DNA from 2 places in the Rothia koreensis genome. Region 1 is predicted to be linked to the other one. Evidence: riboswitches for the same ligand, from Rfam matches in the RefSeq annotation. Region 1 holds a riboswitch; the other holds the start of a gene.
The links. A riboswitch is a leader RNA that binds a small molecule or an ion and turns the genes downstream of it on or off. The one in region 1 is predicted to bind S-adenosylmethionine.
Positions count from the first base shown of each region.

Region 1 (7,226 bases):
GCTCGTCCACGTACGGGTGGGCCTCGCGGGGCGCGTGGAACACGCCCTTGGCGATGCGAACCGCGAGGGGATCCTGCTTGGCGATGCGGTCCGCGAGTCGGTGGGCGGCGTCGAGAAGATCTTGGGGCTCGTGGATTTCGGTGATGAGCCCGGCGTCGAGGGCCTCATGGGCGTCCAGCATACGACCCGCAAACAACAATTCCTTGGCCAGAGGCTCCCCTGCCAGCTCCTTGAGACGCCACATGGCGCCGGCCGCTGCCACGATCCCGAGCCCGGTTTCGGGCTGCCCGACCTTGGTCTGGGGTGTTCCGATGCGGAAGTCCGCCGCCCACGCGAGTTCGGCACCGCCGCCGAGGGCGTATCCGTCCAGCGCCGCGATGACGGGCATGGGGAGGCTTCCCAGCCGGTCGAACAGCCGCGAATTGATCCCGCGCAGGGCGTCGTCACGACGGCGTTCGCGCAGCTGGGCGATGTCGGCGCCGGACGCGAAAACCCCCTTGCCGTTGACCTCCGTCCCGGACAGGATCAGGATCTTGGGTTCAGCCTCGAGGTAGGCGCACACCCTGTGCAGCTCCTCGATCATGGTCGCGTCGATCGCGTTGCGGACTTCGGGCCGGTTGAGGCGGACGTGGAGCCTGTCCTCGCGGCTCTCGATCTCGATTGCGGTGAAGTCTCCGGTCAATTCCATGGTTTACGCCCTTTCGAGAAGCAATGCCGCGCCCTGCCCGACGCCGATGCACATGGTCGCGAGGCCCTTGGACGCGCCTTCGCGCTCCATGCGGCCCAACAGGGTGATCGTGATACGGGACCCGGAGGAGCCGAGGGGGTGTCCCAGGGCGATCGCACCACCGTCGCGATTGACAATGTCAGGGTTCAGTCCGAGGCGGCGGATCGAGGCGAGGGACTGCGTAGCGAAGGCTTCGTTGAGCTCGACCGCCCCCAGATCATCAATGTCCCACCCCGAACGTTCGAGCACTTTCCGACTCGCCGGCACGGGACCGATGCCCATGATCTCCGGTGGGACACCGGCGGATGCACCGTCCACCACGCGTGCGCGCGCCGTGAGGCCGTATTTCTCGACAGCCTTCTCGCTGGCCACGATGATGGCCGACGCGCCGTCGTTGAGCGCGGACGAGTTGCCCGCGGTGACCACGGATCCCCCACCGACCACGGGCCTGAGCTTGCCCAGGGCCTCGGCGGTCGTGCCGGGGCGGGGGCCTTCGTCCGTATCGACCACGGTGATCTCGCCCTTCCGGCCGGCAACCTCGACCGGGACGATTTCGTCCGCGAATCTCCCGGCCTCGATGGCGGCCGCCGCGTTCTCCTGCGAGCGCACCGCGAATTCATCGGCCTCTGCGCGAGTGATTCCGTCGGTGCGGGCCACTTCTTCCGCGGTCTCGGGCATCGAATAGGTGGCTTTGCCGTCGCGGGACAGGGGGCCGTCCAGGAACTTGGGATTCACGAAACGCCACCCGATCGAGGTGTCGAAGACCTCCCCGGGCTTGGCGAAGGGACGGGTGGGCTTTTCCATGACCCAGGGTGCGCGGGACATCGATTCCACGCCGCCGGCGACGACGATGTCCGCGGCCCCCGATTTGATCATTTGCGACGCCGTGGTGATGGCCGACATTCCGGAGGCACACAGGCGATTGACAGTCGTCCCTGGCACGGTGTCCGGGTACCCCGCGAGCAACCAGGCCAAGCGTGCGACGTTGCGGTTCTCTTCGCCGGCACCGTTCGCATTTCCCAGAATGACCTCGTCGACGTCGGCGGGGTCGATGCCTGCCTCTTCCACGACGCTCTTGATGCAGAGTGCCGCAAGGTCGTCGGGCCGGACCGAGGACAGGGCACCCCCATACCGCCCGACCGGGGTGCGGGCTCCGCCGACGAGAAAGGCTGCTGGCATTTCGGGCATGGAAGCTCCTGTTCAGGCGTTCGGTTTCAACTGTTCGGCCTGCGGGGAATTACCGACCGTTCGTTCACTAATATGGCACCTGGTGTGATGTGCGTCAATTCTGGCAGCGCACGGGCCGCACGGGATCGCGAGAAGACTGGCGCAGCCACGTCCGATTCCGGCTCTAATGATCATATTTGGATGATTTCCGTCCAAATTAGCCGTTTATGGCTAGATTGAGAGCATGAGACTCCTTCGCTTCACGGTGTCCAACCACCGGAGCATCCATACCGAGCACACACTCGACCTCGCCCCCGCCCTGGGCAACCGTTCCACGCCGCCCCCGGGGAAAACTTGGGACGACGTCGCCCTCTCCTCGGCCGCTATCCTTGGCCCGAACGCCTCGGGCAAGAGCAATCTTTTGGATGCCCTCAGCTATGTTCGGGCCGCGATATCGCTTTCGGCGACTCGCTGGCAGGACCGCTCCGAGAACCCGAGCGTCCCGCATTACCCGTATACCCTGATCGCTCGCAAAGACCGTGGCCCCTCGAGGTACGAACTCGATGTCGAGCACGAAGGCACCCGGTACCATTACGGATTCCTCGTGGATTCCTCCGGGTTCACCGACGAATGGCTGAGCCGGGTGCCCAACCGCAGATGGTCACCGTGCTTCTCCCGCACCCGGGAGGACGGAAAAACCGACATCGAGTGGAACAGCGCTTTCATCTCCAAGTCCGCGCGAGCCGGCCTTGGAAATGTCGCCCCCAGGGAACTGGTGCTCTCGGCTGCCCTGCGGTCCGAGGTGTCTCCCCTGGCGGAACTGGCCGAGGCTGTCCTGGGCTACTTCGACACGATCGACTACGGCGACGTCGAAACGGACCATCGAATCTATCGCCTGGTCCGGTCCATCAAGAAGGGGGATTTCCAACTCGATGAGCTCTCTCGCCTACTCAAGGTGGCCGACCTGGGAATCACCAAGATCACGGTGGACGAGAAGAAGATCCCCAGCGATGTGCTCGCCAAGTGGAGCAGGATCCAGGAGATTCTGGAGGGGCGGGACGATCCGAGAGGCGCAGCCGAGGGCAACGGCTCAACACGTCCTACCGAGGACGCCGGCCTGACCGAGGACGAAGCAGAGGATCTGGCCTACAACCTGGTATTCCACCACCAGGGTTCCGAAGAGGAGAGCTTCGCCCTCTCCCTCAAGGATGAATCGGACGGCACACGCACCTGGCTGTCGGTCGCTCCCGCGATCATCACCACCCTGAGACGAGGGGGCGTACTCCTCGCGGACGAGATCGATACGAGCCTCCATCAGAACATGGTTGAGCTGATCATCAAGACCTTCACCGATCCCGACATCAATGTCCGGGGAGCCCAGCTGATCTTTACCAGCCACAACACCAACATTCTCGAACACATGGGAGAACTGGGTCTTACTGAGAAGCACATCTGGTTCACGGAGAAGAACGGACTCGGAGAGAGCTCGTACTTCAGTCTGAGCGACTACCCCAAATCCAAGGACGCCAATCACGAACGTCGCTACCTGGCGGGACGGTACGGGGCTATCCCCATGCTCGCCCCCAGCGTCCTGCGCGGAATCGTCGGTCCCGACGAGGACGGTCAGAATGAGTAGAACCAGAAGACAGGTTCGCAAGCCCCCTTCGACATCTCGACAGAAGCGCTCCGACCGGCTCCATCGCATCCTCGTGGTCTCAGACGGAGCGCTCACCGAACCGGAATATTTCGAGCTGCTGAACCGCCATATCCAGCACACTCTTCCACCCCACGCCGACAAGATTCAGATCAAGGTCGATCCCAAGACCAAGGACGGCAAAGCACGACGAAAAGCGAAGAACAACCCGATGGACGTCGTCGACCGATGCATCCTGCTCAGAGATGATGATGCGCGGAAGAACAACACGAAAGACATCCCGAAGTATGCAGCGGTCTTCGCCGTCGTCGACGTGGACCAGTGGGACGACGTCCGGCGAGGTTCGGGGAATACCTCTCTGCTGGCCAAGGCATTGAGCAAGGCCAAAGATCATGGCATACACGTACTGGTGTCCAACCCGCAGTTCGAAACGTGGCTCGTCCTGCACACCGAGTGCACCCCTGCGGGGGACCAACAGGGGTTGGATCGGCAATGCAGAGAGCGCTCGCTGCTCAAGGGAAAGAATATTCACGACGATTTCCCCATTGATCAGTACAAGCGTGCCGCGGAAAGGGCCAAGGAGCACCACCCCGTCGGAGTCAACCAGATCGGCCCCAAGGGGTCCACCGGCTTGTTCCATCTCGTCGACACCATCAGCAAGTGGACCTGCCTGGACCGGTAGCCCGCACTCTCCTTCGCCCTGCCCTGATGACGCACTTTGACGCGTGCCGTTTCATCTCTCGAAACAGTCCGGGCCGAGTTGGAGCGGCCCCGGAGGGCACGCTTAATCTGGAGTGGGAAACCATCCAGAGCGACCGAGAGACCTGGCTCGACGACGTCGCAGCAACCTTCTCCCCCCGCAATGGCCCGCATATTCCACAGGGCCCGGGGAGAATACGGTGCTAACGCCAGGGTTCGATGGAGTGATTGATTGTGAGTTCGGCCCGCGCCCCGAAGGACACCCGTGCCTTGGAGGCCGAGGCCGCGTCGGTCCGATTCCACGATGTCGGGAAGTCTTTCGGCACCTCGTCCCGTGGCGGGACGCGTACTCAGGTCCTTCGCGACGTGAGTTTCACGGTGCAACCGGGTGAGATCGTCGCCGTCGTCGGGCCGTCCGGGTGCGGCAAGTCCACTCTCCTGCGCGCGACGGCGGGGCTGGACACCGCAACCGAGGGCTCCGTCACGATCGATGGCAGCCCGGTTCGGGACATTGATCCTCGGTGCGCCGTCGGATTCCAGGAGCCCCGCCTGCTGCCCTGGCGTTCGATCACGGACAATGTCGCCCTCGGCCTGCCAAGAAAGACCCCCGCGTCCCGCGGCCGGAAACGTGTTACGGAACTGATCGAGCTCGTCGGTCTGACCCCGCACGCGAACCACCGGCCGGGCGAGGTCTCCGGCGGCATGGCCCAGCGCGCGGCCCTGGCCAGGGCCCTGGCCCGGAATCCGCAGGTGCTCCTGCTCGACGAACCCTTCGGCGCGCTCGACGCCCTGACCCGGCTCAAGATGCAGGATCTGCTCCTCGATCTGCATCGGCAGGACCCCACCACGGTTCTGCTCGTGACGCACGACGTCGACGAGGCGCTGTACCTCTCCGACCATGTCATCGTCCTGGGACGCCCGGCCCCAGGTGAGCCGGCGGGAATCGTGGAGAACATCGAGGTCGACCTCCCTCGACCCCGTTCTCGCGAGGACTCGGATCTGACGCGAATGCGCGGACACCTTCTGGGGCTGCTCGGCGTCGACACCACGGCGCACTAGCCCCACGACGTCGAGCCCGTGAACCACCCATGCCCAGCAAGGACCCGATCCCGATGACCACCTTTTCCCGTCGCGACGCCCTCAAAGGCGTCGGCCTCGGCGCCGTCGCCCTGACCTTGTCCGGATGCATGTCCGGCGAAGGAGCCGGCCGTGGCGTCATCAACGCGGATGCTTCCGGAAGCATCACCCTGGACTACGCGACGTACAACCCCTTGTCGCTGATCATGCGCAAGAAGAAGTGGCTCGAAACCGCCGCCGAAGGAATCGGGCAGTCCGTCTCCTGGTTGAAATCTGCCGGTTCCAACAAGGCCAACCAGAGCCTGATCGGTGCCGCGATCGACGTCGGTTCGACCGCGGGTTCGGCCGCCCTTCTGGCACGTGCCAACGGTGCGCCGATCACGACGATCGGCCTGTTCTCCCAGCCCGAGTGGTCGGCCCTGGCCAGGACCCCGGACTCTCCCATTCGCGGCGTCGAGGATCTCGCCGGTCGCAGTATTGCGGCGACCCTCGGCACGGACCCCTACTTCCTCCTGATCCAGGCCCTCGATGAGGCCGGGCTGTCGGCCGACGATGTGACCATCGTGAATCTCCAGCACGCCGACGGACGATCCGCGTTGGACACGCACCAGGTCGACGCCTGGGCGGGGCTGGACCCCATCATGGCGACGGCCCAGGAGGAAGGCGGCGACGAGTTGTTCTACCGGAATCTCGACTTCAACACCTGGGGATTCCTCAATGCCCGTGAGGAATTCCTCGACCAGAACCCGGAAGGAGCCCAACTCGTCATCGACGTGTACGCCTTCGCGCGCGAATGGGCCATCAGCCACCGGGAAGAAGCCATCGCGGTGTTCGCCGAGGAGGCTGGCATTTCGGACGACGTCGCCCGCACGGTCTGGGACCGCACCCACCTGGATATCGACCCGGTACCGGGCGACAACCAGCTCCGGGTGCTGCGCAATATCGCCCCGATCCTGGTCGATTCGGGGGACGTGTCGGAGCGAAAGGATGCGGACGACGCCGTCGAGAACATCATCGAGAAGAAGTATGCCCGAGCCGCCGATGCATCCGCGGCCGCCCGGCGGATCAAGGGGAAATAGAGCGTGACAAGCTTTCCGAAGAACCGTTGGACCATGGCCGGCCTGGGGGTCGTCCTTCCCCTGCTCGTCCTCGTGGCGTGGCACCTGCTCTCGACCACCGGCGTCTTCACCCCGATTCAGCTGCCGAGCCCGTCGAAGGTCGCGGCTGCGGGCATCGAACTGATGCGCCGGCACGAGCTCTGGCAGCACGTCGGTATCTCGACCCAGCGCGTGATCCTGGGCTTCGTGATCGGCAGCGCGCTCGGGCTCGTGATCGGTGCCCTGATCGGCCTCTCCCGATGGACCCGCATCCTTGCCGGGCCGACCATCGGCGCGATCCGCGCGGTCCCATCTCTGGCTTGGGTCCCGCTCATGCTCCTGTGGGTCGGCGTCGGTGAGAATTCCAAGGTGATCCTGGTGGCGATCGGCGCTTTCTTCCCGGTCTACACCACGGTCGCGGGGGCCCTGAAGCACGTGGACCACCACTTGATCGAAGCGGCTCGGTCCTTCGGCATCCATGGGATCAGGCTCTTCACCACGGTCCAGTTGCCGGCGGTGATGCCGTCCGTGGTCTCGGGGCTCCGGCTGGCCCTGGCCCAGGCCTGGCTCTTCCTGGTGGCCGCGGAACTGGTCGGTGCCTCGATGGGCCTCGGTTTCCTCCTGACCGATTCGCAGAGCAACGGCCGCACCGACCGTCTCATTCTGGCGATCATTCTGCTGGCAATACTGGGCAAGATCACCGATGCCCTGATAGGAATCTTTGAACGATGGACTCAGCGCCGGTGGGGCACCGCCCCGGCCGCGTCGTAGAGCATCCGCAACGGATAGGAACGATCATGACTCT
Region 1 is NZ_CP197643.1:55,790-63,015, forward strand. It holds gene ACTSLZ_RS00240 (enoyl-CoA hydratase/isomerase family protein) at 1-688, opposite strand, end outside; gene ACTSLZ_RS00245 (thiolase family protein) at 692-1,915, opposite strand; gene ACTSLZ_RS00250 (AAA family ATPase) at 2,139-3,530, shown strand; gene ACTSLZ_RS00255 (RloB family protein) at 3,523-4,230, shown strand; SAM riboswitch class I at 4,348-4,473, shown strand; gene ACTSLZ_RS00260 (ABC transporter ATP-binding protein) at 4,482-5,306, shown strand; gene ACTSLZ_RS00265 (aliphatic sulfonate ABC transporter substrate-binding protein) at 5,360-6,403, shown strand; gene ACTSLZ_RS00270 (ABC transporter permease) at 6,437-7,192, shown strand; gene ACTSLZ_RS00275 (AMP-binding protein) at 7,219-7,226, shown strand, end outside.

Region 2 (7,226 bases), 860 kb from region 1:
ATTACGCCGCCCAGCATGCCGCCGAGCACCAGCGGGAAGGCCGCCACGGCCAGACCGGACCCGTTGGAGTCGTCGTCCGAAAGAGGTACGACCTCGGTCTCGGCCACCTTGGTGTCGGCGGCCTTCTCCTGCAACACCAGTGCCTTCTGCGCCTGCTCGGGTTTCAGCTGACCGCCCGAGGCGGCCTTCATCTGCTCGACCTGGCCGGTGATCTGGCCCTTGATCTGCTGCGTGAACTGGTCGGCGATGCCGCTCATGACCTGTGTGGCGGCCGAATTCGACGCCGGTGCGGTCAGGACCTCCGGGGTCCCAGGCTGCTCGGCCAAGATCACGGCGCCGTAGGTTTCGCGGTGCTTGATCTGGTCGACGGCGTCATCGCGGCTGTCGGCGGACACGAAGTCGAAGGTGTCCCCCGACTTCTCGTTGATCTTGTCCTCGAACTGGTCCACGGCCTTCTTCGGGCCAGCGACGCTGACCGGCATGTTGTGCGCCTCAGAGGTCTTGGTCGGCCAGGTGAAGGCCAGGACGAAGACCGTCACGATCAGCGCGGCGAGCACCGAAACCCCGAATACCTTGCCGAGGTGGCTTCCCACATGCTCATTCGCGGTGGTGGTTGCCGATTCGGCGTCCGCGCGCCGGGAATCCTGAACGCTCATAGCGGCTCCTAAACAGAATAATCCTTCTAGTTGCGTTCAGAATAACAGAACGGATATTCTATTTCCATGCCCAGGTTGTCAGAATCCTCGAAGATCGAGCGGCGTGAGCGAATCATCGCCGCGGCGCGCCGTTGCTTCCTGGAGAAGGGGTTCTCCAACACCTCCATGGCAGACATCGTCGCCGAGTCCGGGATGTCTCCCGGATCGATCTATTCCCACTTCGATGGCAAAGCCTCCATCATGCGCGGCACGGCGGAGCACATTTTCGGTGCGACCCTCAAGGATCTGACCGATATGGAGACCGCCACGGGAAGCTCGCTGGCCCCCTCGGATGTCGCTCGGTTGCTGATCGAGACCTTGTTCTCGATCGATTTCGGTCCGCTGCTCATCCAGTTCGTCGCGGAATCCACCGTGAATCCTGAGGTCCACGAGGTCGCCCAGGAAAACATCAACCTCGCCCGCACCCGCCTTGCCGAGGTGCTCAGGCCCTGGTCGGAAATGCAGGTCAGTCAGGGGGCCGACCCGGACGACGTCGTCGGCGACCCCTCCCGGCTGGCCAATGTCCTCATGCTCCTGTTCCACGGCCTTCTGATTCGCACGGCCGTGGACACCGACGCGGATCGGGACCAGCTCGTCGAGGACGCGCTGACATTGATCCCGCAGGTCCGTTTCGGACGGTAAGGCCCGGACGGTCCGCATCGATGCGGACCGTCCGGGCCCAGGGACAACCGTCAGACCGCCACGGCCGCACGCAGTCGACGCGCAGACTCGACGAGTCGGGCCAGGGCCGCGGTGGTCTCCTCGTATCCGCGAGTCTTGAGACCGCAGTCCGGATTCGCCCAGAGACGGTCCCGAGGTATCGCTCGGGACGCCGCGGCGAGCAGGTCCTCGATTTCACCGACCGTGGGCACGCGAGGCGAGTGAATGTCCCACACCCCGGGACCGATGCCTCGCTCGAATCCGATGTCCGCAAGCGGGTCCAGCAGCTCCATCCGCGAGCGCGCCGCCTCGACGCTCGTGACGTCGGCGTCCAACGCGTCGATGGCGGACAGCACCTCACCGAATTCCGAGTAGCACAGATGCGTGTGGATCTGGGTTTCGGGCCGAACCCCGGACGTCGCGATCCGGAAGGACCGGACCGACCACTCGAGGTAGTCCGGCCTGTCTCGTTCCCGCAGCGGGAGCAGCTCGCGCAGGGCGGGTTCATCCACCTGCACGACGCCGATTCCGGCACTCTCGAGATCCTCGACCTCGTCCCGCAGGGCGAGGGCGACCTGCTGGGCCGTGTCCGCGAGCGGTTGGTCCTCACGGACGAACGACCAGGCCAGAATCGTGACCGGGCCGGTCAGCATGCCCTTGACCGGCTTGGTGGTCAGCGACTGGGCGTAACTGATCCAGGGGACCGTGATGGCCTCTCCCCTGACACCGGGTCCTTCACGGCTGACGTCGCCCCACAGGATCGACGGCCGGGTGCACCTGGACCCGTAGGACTGGACCCAGCCGTACCGGGTCACGTCGAATCCGTCGAGGTTCTCCGCGAAGTACTGGACCATGTCGTTGCGTTCGGGCTCGCCGTGGACCAGAACGTCCAGCCCGAGATCCTCCTGGAGGGAGATGACCGACCGGATCTCCTGCTGGAGTCTTTCGACGTATTCCGCCTCGCCCAGACGGCCTGCCCTGTGGTCTGCGCGGGCCGACCTGATGTCTGCGGTCTGCGGGAATGACCCGATCGTCGTCGTCGGAACATCGGGCAGGTTCGCCGCGATGCCATCGGTGGCCTGCTTCCGTTTGCGCTCTTCCGCGGTCTCCCGATGACCGTCGGCCTCGGTCAGGCCCGAAACCCTCTCGCGCACATCGGCGTCGCGGGTGCCCCGGGCCTCGGCGCGGTGCCGAATCGCCTCATCGGATGCTTCGAGGTGATCGGCGATCGCCTCGGACCCTTCGGCCAGCCCCTTGGCCAGAACCACGGTCTCGCCGACCTTCTGGTCTGCGAAGGCGAGCCACCGCAGCGGCTGGTCGTCGAGCCGATCCTCGCGGGCGGCATCGTGCGGGACGTGGATGAGCGACGTCGACGTGCTCACCGACACCCTCGCCCCCGCCTCGTGCAACTCCTCGAGCAGCGCGAACGTCGTGCGCAAGTCGGTGCGCCAGATGTTCTGTCCGTTGACGACGCCGGCCACCAGAACGGGTGAATCCTCGCCGGTGAACAGCGCCAGCTGGTCCGCGCTGGGTTCGCGCAGCCCTCCCCCGTCCGGGCCGGAGACCAGATCCACGTGGACGGCGTCGACTCCCGCGTCCACCAGCGGCTCCAGGAGGTCCTCTGCGTCTCCGTAAGGCGTCGCGACGAGGATCGACGGGCCGTTGGGTGTTCGCGCGGCCGTCAGGCGACGATACGCGTCACGGACGCGACCGGCGAGGTCGGGCCGGTGGTGCTCGGTCACGAGTGCGGGCTCCTCGATCTGGATCCACTGCGCTCCTTCTGCGGCCACCTGGTCGATCAGCCCGCGATAGACCTCGACCAGGTCATCGAGCCGGTCCAGGGGGTCGAAGCCTTCGGGGGCGGCATCATCGGCTTTCGACAGCAGGAGGAAGGAGACCGGTCCCAGAACCGCGGGGCGCAGTGGGGTTCCGGAATCTCCGTTGCCGGCACGGAACTGTCCGATGAGTTCCCGCGGATCCGCGGCGAACGGGGTCTGCGGTCCGATCTCGGGAACCAGGTAGTGGTAGTTCGTGTTGAACCACTTGGTCATTTCCAACGGCCCGCGGGCGTCATCGCCGCGGGCCAGGACGAAGGACGCATCCCGGTCCAGACGGCCTTCCTCGTCGGCGAGGTCCGCGAAACGCGTGGGCACGGCGCCCGTCGCCAGGATGGCGTCGAGAACCTGGTCGTAGAGGGCGAAAGAGGCCGGGATCGACGAATCCTGAGTGAGTCCGAGATCCGCGAGCCGACGCACGTCCCGCGCGCGCAGGGAGTCGACGGACGCGGTCAGCTCGTGGGATCCGCTGTCGGAGGCCCAGTAGGATTCGAGGGCCTTCTTGAGCTCCCGGTCGCGTCCGATCCTGGGGTAACCCAAGATGCTTGCTCCGGGGAAGGTGCGGCCCTGGGTGCTCGCCGGGCTCTCGGCGGTGGTGGGGTTCGGGGCGTTGGTTTCGGTCACGGTGATCTCCTCACGTTGTTTTCTTGCGACGGACGGGTGTTTCGACGGCGTTCCTCGGCGCAGACCGAGTCGGTCCACGAGCTCGAGTGCTGCCGGGTGCTCGTTGAAGGTGTAGATGTGCAGTCCTGGGGCCCCGGCGTCGAGGGCCCGACGGGCGAATTCCTCGGCCGAGTCGACTCCCACGGCCAGGCGCTCGGCGAACGATCCGGCCGATTCGAGGCGGGAGGCGAGCTCCCGGTTGGGATCGATGCCCGCCAGGTCGCACACGCGCAGGTACCTGCGCAGGCTGGTCACGGGCAGGATGCCGGGGATGAGCGGCAGGTCGACGTCGTTGGCGCGGGCCCGGTCGACCAGCCCGGCGTAGTCGTCCGGATCGGGGTAGACCTGGGTGATGGCGAAGTCCGCACCGGCTCTCTGCTTCGCGAGCAGGACTTCGGTGTCGTGGTGGATGCTCGAGGACTCCGGGTGCCGAACCGGGTACGCCGCGACCCCGACCGCGAGGCGTCCCGCACACAATTTGGCCGATCCCCGGGCCTCGACGCGGCGGATGAGTTCGACGAGGTGCCGGGCGAAAGGCAACTCGCCCTCGCGAAGCGTGTAGTCATCGGGCCGGTCTCCGCGCAGGGCCAAGAGCCCGCGAACCCCGTGATCGATGATCTCCTGAACCAGGTCCTCGAGTTCGGCGGCGTTCTGCCCGGTCGAGAGGATATGGGCCAGCGGCTTCAGCTCGGTCTCATCCACGAGGTGGCGCAGGAGGTCGATACTCTGGCGCCTCCTGTCCCCGGCCAAGGCTGCCGTCACCGACACGTAGTCGGGGCGCGTGGGCTCGAGTTCGGCGATGGTGGCACCCAGGGCCTCCGCACTCAGGCTGCTGCGCGGCGGATACAGCTCGAAGGACAGTGCTGGTCCGTCTTCAGGTTTCACGCCGGGTCTCCTTTCGGTACGCCCGACGGAGGCGGCGTCAGTCGATACTCGGGGCCCACGACCGAAAGCACGGGATCGGCCGGGGAATGCGCCCGGCGTCGTCGAAGGACAACCGATACACTCCATCGGACCTGGCGGGAGCACCGTGCCTCGGACCCGTTGGGGTCACGAGGGGGTTGCTGCGGCGTCGTCGAGCCAGGTCTCTCGGCCGCTCTGGATAGATACGCAAGTATTCAAACCCGGCCTCCTGAACGGCCGCAAGGATGAGGATTCTTTGACGGCACATGTCGCGTCATTGAGCACAGCGACGGGACGGAGAAATACCGGTGTCATATGAAGACGACCCAGGTTTTTATGACTCCGGAACGTAAGGTTCCGTGTTTTCCTTGCGCGGGTCCGATCTTCCGTGGGTTTTCCGACGACGACGAATCGCCGCACGTCGGCGGACCCGAAACCGATTCGCGACCGAATCGTGACCGTTTATTGATTCATTTCCCGGGGCGGGCGTGAAAATCATGAACAAGCGATTCCGCATGCGCGCGTGCCGGCGCGGATTCATTGTGGGCCGGGACTCCCTCGTGTTTTGATAGGAAGGTCAGTTCAATCACCTTTTGAGAGGAAAGCATGACCGAGAATCACGATTCCCCGGCCGGGAACCAGCCTCCTCAGTACGGGAGCAACCCCAACGGCGGACAGCCCCAGTACCAGGGCGGACAACCCCAGTACCAGGGCGGCGACGCAGGAAACGGTCATGGTCCTCTCCAGAACCAGGGCGGAGACCTGGCGGCACCCAAGGCCGTGCACACCGCCGCCCGGCTCATTTACATTTCGGCGGCCATCAGCGTGATCAGCTTGATCATCTCGCCGTTCGTCTTCATGGCCACCGACGAATACAAGACTCTGGCTGATCAGGGGCAGGCCGCCTACGCCTGGGGCTTCTTCAGCGCCGGGGCCATCTTCTCGCTGATCGTCATCGTGCTCCAGCTCCTCTCCGCCAGGGCGGCCACCCGAGGCAAGAACTGGGGCAGGATCGTCCTGCTCATTCTCGCGATCCTGAGCCTCCTCGGCCTGGGCGGCGCCTTCCAGGATGCCCCGGGAATCATCGGGGCCATCGGGACGATTCTCCTGATCATCGGCACGATCATGTTGTGGGTCGGTCAGAGCGGACGCTGGTTCAAGGAACTCAAGCAACGCCGGAACCCCATGAATCGTTGATCCCCAGGGTCCTTTGACAGCCTCGGCGAACGAGGACCACACTGGATACAAGGCACTGGGCCGCAGGTTGCCCCGGGCTCCATTATTTAGCCGCTACGAGCGGTCTTCCGCCGAGAGGCGCACCCGGTCCAGTGCCCCATACTTCGGGAAGAACCCCCGCTTCGGCGGGGGTTCTTTTCTGTCCGGGTTCCGCTGCTCGTCGTCCGGCCTCGGTGGGCCCTCCTCTGTGGCCGCGCCTGTTGCTTGATAGCTCCTCCTGCGTGGCGGTTGCCCGATTGGGAGGCCTTTGCCTTCGTTAGGTGGCGGTTCAGACCCCACCTAACGAAGGCAAACGCCACCGAATCAGGAAGCCTCCTCCCAACAGACGTCCGAGTGCCACGAATTCCGGCCTCTTTTCGCCGGTAAAGGGCACCGAATCGAGCAACCGCCTCCGCACGATGTAGGCCGGCTCCTCAAAGGCCGTCCAATTGCGCCGGTAACCGCCCCGCTATTGGGGAACCGCCTCCCAGCCCATGAAGCCACCGCGTCGGGCCCGGACCGTTGCCGCCGGAAACCGCCACCGAATCGAGTAACCGCCTCCCAGTTGGGGCGCAGGAGAGCCGTCCGGGACGCAAGGCCATCAAATTCCGAGCCCCAAGCCCGCAGCACCCTCACGCCCAGCTACCCCGCATCACCCTCACGCCCGGCGGCCCCACAGGCCCCGCAGGCCCCGCAGGCCCCGCAGGCCCGCCCGCGGCCCCGTGCGTCATGAAAGCCTCAAGTCGAGCTTGTTAACCAAGTGCGGTTATCTTGGGAATGATCACCCCACCACCATCTTGGAAGGCAGAGCGTGGCACTTCGCTTATTCCCCCAGGAGAACAAGGCCCTCGAGCTGCTCTCGGACATGGCGCAACTGGTTGTCGACTCAACCTCCTCGGCATCCCGCATGATGGGGTCGCCGGTTTCCGACCATGATCAGGGCTTCGAACAGGCCCTGGAAATCGAGGGGCGCTCGACGGACGCGTTCTTTGCCCTGATGACCACGGTGCGCAGCGCCTTCGTTCTGCCTCTTCCGCGCGCCGACCTGTACCGGCTCGGTCAGCGTCTCAATCAGGCCACGGAGTCCCTCACCTCGGCGTCGCACATCATCAAGATCCACACCCTGGACCGCTTCTCCAATCGCGCTTCCGATCTCCTGGACCTCCTCCAGCGCCAGGCCTCCCTGACCGCCGAGGCGATGCGTCATCTCTCCGACCTCGAAGGCCTGGACGAGTACTGGGTCGAGGTGCTGCGC
Region 2 is NZ_CP197643.1:914,978-922,203, reverse strand. It holds gene ACTSLZ_RS03960 (hypothetical protein) at 1-656, opposite strand, end outside; gene ACTSLZ_RS03955 (TetR/AcrR family transcriptional regulator) at 723-1,337, shown strand; gene metE (5-methyltetrahydropteroyltriglutamate--homocysteine S-methyltransferase) at 1,388-4,738, opposite strand; SAM riboswitch class I at 4,858-4,962, opposite strand; gene ACTSLZ_RS03945 (hypothetical protein) at 5,363-5,953, shown strand; gene ACTSLZ_RS03940 (phosphate transport regulator) at 6,783-7,226, shown strand, end outside.
Region 2: it holds a riboswitch for S-adenosylmethionine, as region 1 does, so the genes downstream of both, metE (5-methyltetrahydropteroyltriglutamate--homocysteine S-methyltransferase) here and ACTSLZ_RS00260 (ABC transporter ATP-binding protein) in region 1, are expected to answer to the same signal.